Regions from separate parts of the Candidatus Thalassolituus haligoni genome, predicted to be linked through region 2. Evidence: predicted binding sites of a transcription regulator. Region 2 holds the regulator's gene; the other holds the start of a gene.
What was found. The regulator sigma-54, encoded in region 2, starts transcription at its own class of promoters, with help from an activator protein. The targets are predictions, from matches to a motif close to TGGCACNNNNNTTGCTNT.
Positions count from the first base shown of each region.

Region 1 (4,054 bases), 1.3 Mb from region 2:
CCGACATAAAGGGTACAAATACCAGGTTGGTGAGTACGTACTCAAAGCTGAAGCTGATCGCTACCAGGAACTCGAACGGGCCTGCCGTGCGGGCATCATCAAAGAAGGATTTTGGCACCGACAGATACCAGACCCGGTCGTGCATATGGCTCCAGTCCTGGAAACCATCAAAGAACTTGTTGTACTGACTCATGGCATGTATCTGGGTCTGTACGTGTCGCAGTTCGTCGATGGACTGCATCTGACAAGCCACGCGGGCACCGACGCCGCCAAACTGGCGGCCAACATGGGCAAAGCCCTGAAAAGCCTGATATTCCAGCGGTGAAATACCGGTCAGGAACAATTTGATGGCATTCATATAACGGGGGTCAGAGACGTTCAGGTGACCGTTATTCTGTGCCGATGCATCAAAAATGGCGTAGAGCTTCTTTTCTTTCTCGGCCTGGTATTTCCAGTAAGCGTCCATGGTCAAACGGAAAGGGTCTTCCCACTTCGACCAGTCGTTGATCTTGATGCCCTCAAAATCTTCGTAAGGAAAGGCCTGCTTGCGATCTTCGTAGGAGAATTCCCAGTCAAGATCGCGAGTCAGTAACTTGTATTTGTCTTTCAAATTCAGTTTTTTTACAGCCATGATGTGGCTCCTTGTTATTTTTGTTGGGTCAGGCGTCGGGGGCAGACGGCTTTCAAAGCACCCAGCTCAGCTCAAGCCGGTCTTCATCCTCATCCACGTTGCCACCCAGGGAAATCAGGTTCAGATGCAGTTCCTGCACGTCCCAATCACGGCCGAGTTTTTCTTCTACGGTTTCCCGCTTCACCACCATAAGGTTCTCCTGCTCCATGCGGATCATGGCGGGCTGGTAGATCACCGTGACTTCTGGGTTATCTTCTTCTACCGCTTCGACGATATAGCGTGAGACGTCGTTGTCTTGCAGGATCAAATACACTTTGGACATGGGGTTCCCCTTCAGGACAGGCCGAGTTTGGCGGTACGTTTATCCAGTGCCAGCAAGGCATCTTCCAGTGATGCCGTACCACCACAGAGCTCCTGCGCCACTGGAGCCAGCGCTTCGGCGACGCGGCCACGCCAGTCGTTCAGCCACTGGCCTATCAGTGCCTTGTTGGCGTCGGATTCTGCTACGGCGGTCTTGAGTACGCTGTCGATCCAGCGACTGTTGTCACGATTCCACTCACGCATAAATTCGGTCAACATGCCGACGTCCTGCGCGCCATTGGCGTTCAGCCATTGATCGTACTGCACGTAAAACAGCTCGAAGACCAAGGTGTCGATCACCAGATCCTGGGCAATAAAGGTTTCGAACCAGTCCTGTACCGTCAGGGTTTTTTCACACAGGGCACGCATGCCTTGCCAGATGGGGTCTTGCATCCAGAGTTGCTTGGCCTGCGTAAGCAGGTCACCGCTATTACCATCCAGAATCAGGCCAATCCGCGACAGGTACTGGGCAATGCCCAAACGATCCATACCGTTAAACAGCAGCGCCTGGGTTATGGATGTACCAAAACCGATGGAGCAGCCATACACGTTGTTAAGGTTGGCGGTGTGTTCGACATGGCGCAGCGGAATCAGATGTCGAACCAGACTGGCCTTGACTGCGTCCGACAGGTGTTCTGGCAAGCCGCGCTTTTCAAAAAAGCTGTAGTTGTTCTCGGCTTGCTCCTGCATTTTGGCGCGTTGCTGTACGTAGGTGCCGTAATAGAACTGGCGTGGGTCTTTCAGGTCGTACCAGTCGGCCATGGCCACAGCCGTTCTCGAACGGTCGTTCAGTTCTTTGTCTGGCTGCCATAACGGACGGTAGTGAAAGTTGATTTCAGCCTGAAGATCGTAAGTGGCTTCCTGGTAACGGGAGGCTGGCTTGTCGCCAAAGCGACGTTCCAGATTGGCGAAGGTCTGGCGCACCGGCTCCAGCGTCGAGGTTTTGATTTCTACAGTCATAATTGACGTCCTGATTGGTTGTTGTTGTTTTCAGAGTCAGTAGCTACTGGTAAAAATGGCCAGATACGCGACATGTATGTATGGCGATTAACTGTGCATTTTCTGATCGCTTTTCACCCAGTGATGCCAACGCAGGCGAATATTCAATAGCTGCTAGTGGGTTCGGGAATGGTTATCAGCCATCAGCGTATCTTCGCCGTAGCGCCATTTCGCCGTTTCAGCATCCACTGTCTGCTTTTGTGCTTCGGTCATTTCGATGACGTTATTGGCGCGACAAAAGGTCTCAAATACCGCTGGCGGCATAATAAGTTCGACAAACAGGGTCGGATCTCCAATAGCAAAATCGAATTCAACAAAGCGGGCACCTTCCGGGCTACGCACACGGATATAGCGAGTTGCTTCATTAAAATGGGTGTTTGAGGATTCATATTTGAGTTCATGCATACTGAAATAACCTGTTTATTATTTTTAGCTAACCAGTGATCTTCTGTACCCAGGTATATCAGCAAGACGTATGCCACAAACAACGCTACATTTCAGGCCAGAACAGGGGCTATATCGCCGATATAACCCTCCGTACCTGAGCAATTCATCAGGCGACCGAAATAGCCTCATGATATGATCAGGTCATGCGTTGCGGCGGTAACTGATATAATTAACCGATTCGATTCCGATGCAGCAAAAACAGAACCTGCTACATCGCATATGACCGTCGACGGCAATTCCAAAACAATAAAAAGATACCTATGACAACTTCATCAGCGACATCAAATAACGTGCAGCCACCCGAAGTACCGGATGCCAAAGATCTGATTTCCCAAATCCGCTTTTGCCATGAAAAAGGCGAAATATGGCTGCAGGAAGCCCGCATGCTGCTGATTCATGCCAGTGATATGGGCATTCTGCGGGAGGAGCTGGTGACGTCCATGGGGATGGAACGGGCGCGGGGGTTTCTCATGCGTTTTGGCTACCAGTCAGGCCAGCGAGATGCCGAAGTCGCCCACAAAATACGCAGCCATATGTCTCTGGAACAGGGGTTTATGGCCGGGGTTCAGCTCCATGCCATCGAAGGTATTGCACTGGTGGTCGCCAAAAAAGTGCAGCTGGATCCGTCGATCCATCATTTTTATGGTGAGTTCGACTGGCACGGCTCGTATGAGGCGGATCAGTATCTGGCCAAGCATGAGCTGTCTGACTCACCGGTGTGTTGGACGCTGCTGGGGTACGCCAGTGGTTATACGTCGGCCTTTCTGGGCATGCCCATTTTGTACAAGGAAGTGCAGTGTCGGGGCATGGGACATGAACACTGTTCAATTGTCGGCAAACCGGCAGAACAGTGGGAAGACCGTGAAGCCATGCAGCGGTTGATGACACCCGACCACCTCGCCGATGAGCTGTTCTCGCTGCAACAACAGGTCTGTCATCTGAAAGCCAGCTTCCGCCAGGGTGCACTGGATGACGATCTGCTGACCAATTCAGTCGGTCAATCGGAAGCCTTTATGCAGGTGTGTCAGCTGATTCGCAAAGCCAGCCAGAGTCGGGCCACGGTGTTATTACAGGGAGAAACCGGCGTCGGCAAAGAGGTTGTCGCGCGCGGGCTGCATAACGCCAGCGATCGGGCCAATAAAGCGTTTATCGCCGTCAACTGCGCCTGTATTCCACCGGATCTGATCGAGGCGGAATTGTTCGGAGTCGAAAAAGGCGCATTTACCGGGGCGACCGTCAGCCGTGAAGGCCGTTTTGAGCGGGCCAACGGTGGCACTATTTTTCTCGACGAAGTCATCGAACTCTCCCCTCGCGCCCAGGCAACCTTGTTACGGGTTTTGCAGGAAAGTGAACTGGAGCGGGTCGGCGATAACCAGACCCGCGCCATTGATGTCCGAGTGGTCGCAGCCACCAACGAAGATCTGGAAAAAGCCGTCAAGGAAGGTCGCTTCCGGGCTGACCTGTTTTTCCGGCTGAACGTTTTCCCGGTGCGAATTCCACCACTACGCGAACGGCTACAGGACATTCCCCTGCTGGCGGAATATTTTCTCGAAAAATACCAGAACCTTTACCGTAAACAGCTGGCTGGCATCACCGACAAGGCCATGCAGTCGCTGA
Region 1 is NZ_CP139482.1:3,922,189-3,926,242, forward strand. It holds gene SOJ49_RS17745 (aromatic/alkene/methane monooxygenase hydroxylase/oxygenase subunit alpha) at 1-631, opposite strand, end outside; gene SOJ49_RS17750 (MmoB/DmpM family protein) at 684-953, opposite strand; gene SOJ49_RS17755 (aromatic/alkene monooxygenase hydroxylase subunit beta) at 965-1,951, opposite strand; gene SOJ49_RS17760 (phenol hydroxylase subunit) at 2,105-2,395, opposite strand; gene SOJ49_RS17765 (sigma 54-interacting transcriptional regulator) at 2,698-4,054, shown strand, end outside.
Region 1: SOJ49_RS17760 (phenol hydroxylase subunit) is a predicted target of sigma-54. The motif match lies at 2,454-2,471, and genes of this name have one in related genera.

Region 2 (4,054 bases):
CCGGCGGTGAACGCCGCCGGGTAGAAATTGCCCGGGCACTGGCCGCCGAACCCTCCTTTATTTTGCTTGATGAACCCTTTGCCGGTGTCGACCCGATTTCCGTATCCGACATTATGGCCATCATTCGCCAGCTCAAGGCGCGCGGCATTGGCGTACTGATTACCGATCACAACGTCCGCGAAACCCTCGCAATTTGTGAAAAAGCCTATATCGTAGGCGGTGGACACATTATTGCCGAAGGCAGCGCCGATGAAGTACTCGCCAACGAACAGGTTCGGGCCATCTACCTTGGTCAGGACTTCCGTCTTTGATTCTTACTGGCTTACAGGGCTATGATGCCCGGCGCTGTTTCATTTCGACACCATGAAAAGCATTCCCAGCCTCACAGGCTGGCGTATAATGCACAGACCATGCCGACAACCGATGAACTATAACGCTGTATGAAAGCATCGCTTCAGTTAAAAATGGGTCAGCAGCTGACCATGACCCCTCAGCTGCAACAGGCAATTCGACTGCTGCAATTGTCTACCCTTGATCTGCAACAGGAAATCCAGGAAGCCCTGGATTCCAATCCCATGCTGGAATTCGAAGAGTCCGAGCACGACGACTATACGGATGCCCAGCAAACCAACGGCGATCAGGAGCGAGAAGCCGCCGTCACGGCGACAGCGACCGACACCGACACCCAGGAACTGGGTGAACAGTGGTCGGACGACAAGATGCCGGATGACCTGCCGGTCGACAGCAATTGGGACGATACCTTCCAGACTACCGCTGGCGTTTCCTCCGGTTCAGGCTCTGTCGGCGACGACGACTTTGACTACGACTCCCGTCATGCCACCTCCGACGACCTGCAAGGGCATCTGGAATGGCAACTGAATCTGACTCCCATGAGTGATGTCGATCGCGAGATTGCCACCATGCTGATTGACGGTGTCGACGACGACGGCTACCTCCACACCACCATAGACGACGTACTGGGTTCCATGGATCCGGAATTTGGGGTTGAGGAAGACGAAGTCCAGGCCGTACTCAAACGCCTGCAACAGTTTGATCCGGCTGGTGTTTTTGCCCGCGACCTGCGCGAATGCCTGATCCTGCAGTTAAACCAGCTGCCAGCCGACACTCCCTGGCTGGCAGAAGCCAAACTGGTGATCGGTGACTACATTGCCCTGCTGGGCAGTAAAGACTACCCCACGCTGATGCGCAAAACCCGGCTGAAAGAAGAAGACCTCAAAGCCGTATTACGCCTGGTCAAGGAGTTGAATCCCAAACCAGGAGCCGGAATCAGCTCCGAACAGTCAGAATACGTTGTGCCCGACGTGATCGTGCGTAACATCCGCGATGAATGGCGCGTTGAACTGAACCCGGATATTGCCCCCAAACTGCGGGTAAACTCCGACTACGCCTCGTTGGTGCGCCGCTCAGACAGCAGTGCCGACAACGCCTTCCTCAAAGATCACCTGCAAGAAGCGCGCTGGTTTATCAAAAGCCTGCAAAGCCGCAACGAAACCCTGCTGAAAGTCGCTACCAAAATTGTCGAATATCAGCTCGACTTTTTTGAGCAGGGCGAAGAAGCTATGAAACCACTGGTACTGCATGATATTGCCGATGCCGTTGGTATGCACGAGTCGACCATTTCACGGGTAACGACGCAAAAATTCATGCACACACCGCGTGGTATTTTTGAACTGAAGTACTTTTTCTCCAGCCATGTCAGTACCGATGCTGGCGGCGAATGTTCATCAACCGCCATTCGCGCCATGATCAAGAAGCTGATTAGCGAAGAAAACCCGCGCAAGCCACTGAGTGACAACAAGATCGCCGTCGTCCTCGGAGACAAGGGAATTCAGGTTGCACGCCGCACGGTGGCCAAATATCGTGAGGCAATGATGATTCCGCCATCGAATGAGCGGAAACAGTTGATTTGATCGACCCCGTCGATCCTTGTTCGGTTTAAAGCGAGCCATAAGGAGCCGTTTATGAGCATCAATATCAGTGGACACCATGTCGAAGTTACCGAAGCCATGGAAGAATACGTCAAGGAAAAACTGGTTCGCCTTGAGCGGCATGCCGAACCCATTACCTCTGGTCAGGTTACCCTGACCCTTGAAAAAGGCCGTCAGCTGGCAGAAGCATCGCTGCACGTCAGTGGTGCCGATTTTCATGCGACGTCATCCCATGACGACATGTACGCTGCCATTGACTTGCTGGCCGACAAACTGGATCGGCAAGTGCTGAAACACAAAGAAAAACTGGTTGCCCGACAGCACGGACAAGGCTGACACATGAGCATAGCGATTGCCGATATTCTTGCGCCTGAACGTACTCGTACCGATGTCGCCATTACCAGCAAAAAAAAACTGCTGGAGTTTCTGGCAGAGCTGATTGCTGAAGAAGTGGATGGCAGCTCATCGGATGAGGTTTTTGAACGTCTGCTTGGGCGTGAGCGCCTTGGCAGTACCGGCATTGGCGAAGGCATCGCTATCCCTCACTGTCGATTACGGCAATGTGAACGGGCCGTTGGGGTATTACTCCACCTGCGCGAGGCCATCGACTTTGATGCCATAGACCATCAGCCAGTCGATCTTGTATTTGCCTTGCTGGTGCCTGAAGAAGCAACAGACGACCACCTGAAAATACTGGCAACCCTGGCAGAAAATTTCAGCCAGAGCCAATATCGCCACCTATTACGCAGTGCGAGCAGCGACCAGGAACTGTATCAACGGGCGCTGGCCGACAACTGACCTTGCCCAAAACACGGAGACAGTACATGCGTCTGGTTGTGATCAGTGGCCGTTCAGGCTCAGGTAAATCCAGCGCACTGGCGGTGCTTGAAGACCTCGGGTTTTATTGCATCGATAATCTACCGGTCGATTTACTGCCAGCACTCGCAGGCCTGCCCTACAGTGCAGAAAAACGCGCCAACGTTGCTGTCAGTGTTGACGTTCGTAACCTGCCCGATGCCATAGAGCAACTGACCCAGGTGCTGACCCGCTTGCCGGAGCAGTATCGCCAGGTCGACATCGTTTTTCTTGATGCCACCGAAGAAGTCCTGTTACAACGCTTCAGTTCAACCCGGCGCAAGCATCCGCTCACCAATGACAATATTTCCCTGGCGGAAGCCATTGAGCGCGAAACCGAATTACTCGAACCCGTCGCCAACCTCGCGGATCTGACTCTGGATACGACACGCATGTCGGTACATGAGCTGCGGAGCCTGATCAAACTGCGAGTGGCCGAGAAAATCACTCCGGACATGGCTGTGCTGTTCCAGTCGTTCGGCTTCAAACAGGGCATTCCCCTGGATGCCGACTTCGTTTTCGATGTGCGCAACCTGCCCAATCCCTACTGGCAGCATGAGTTGCGCCCGCTGACTGGGCAAGACCCGGCCATCATCGAGTTCTTGTCCGGCCAACAGGAAGTCACCGAACTATTTAATGATATTCAGGCATACCTGTTGCGTTGGCTACCCCGTTTTGCTGAAAATAACCGCAGCTATTTAACCGTTGCGATTGGTTGCACTGGCGGCCAGCATCGTTCAGTGTATTTATCTGAACGACTGGCAGAAGCCTTCAAGCAAGAATTCGGCAACGTTCAGGTGCGTCACCGCGAGCTGCGGTCGACTGCCAACAGCAGTCACTGACACACACCAAAAACAATGACATCGTTCGGGAGCCTGGATGGTCAGCACTCAAATAACCATCATCAACAAACTTGGTTTGCACGCACGGGCAGCAGCCAAGTTGGTTTCGACTGCCGCCGCCTACGGTTCTACCGTCAAGATCGGCTATCCGAACCGGATGGTTGATGCCAAAAGCATCATGGCGGTGATGATGCTCGCCGCCAGCAAGGGCACTGATATTCAAATCGAAGCCGAGGGTAACGATGCCCAACCAGCACTGGATGCGCTCTGCGAGCTGATCAACCGCCGCTTCGATGAAGGCGAATAAAATGTACCCACCCTGGTGTCGCCACTGCTTGCCAAGATTCGCTAACACATAAAAAGTTTCCTATAAAATCAAATCACTAGCGACATAAATGCGAGTAGTTT
Region 2 is NZ_CP139482.1:809,133-813,186, reverse strand. It holds gene lptB (LPS export ABC transporter ATP-binding protein) at 1-311, shown strand, start outside; gene SOJ49_RS03645 (RNA polymerase factor sigma-54) at 441-1,931, shown strand; gene hpf (ribosome hibernation-promoting factor, HPF/YfiA family) at 1,983-2,285, shown strand; gene ptsN (PTS IIA-like nitrogen regulatory protein PtsN) at 2,289-2,747, shown strand; gene rapZ (RNase adapter RapZ) at 2,774-3,646, shown strand; gene SOJ49_RS03625 (HPr family phosphocarrier protein) at 3,684-3,953, shown strand.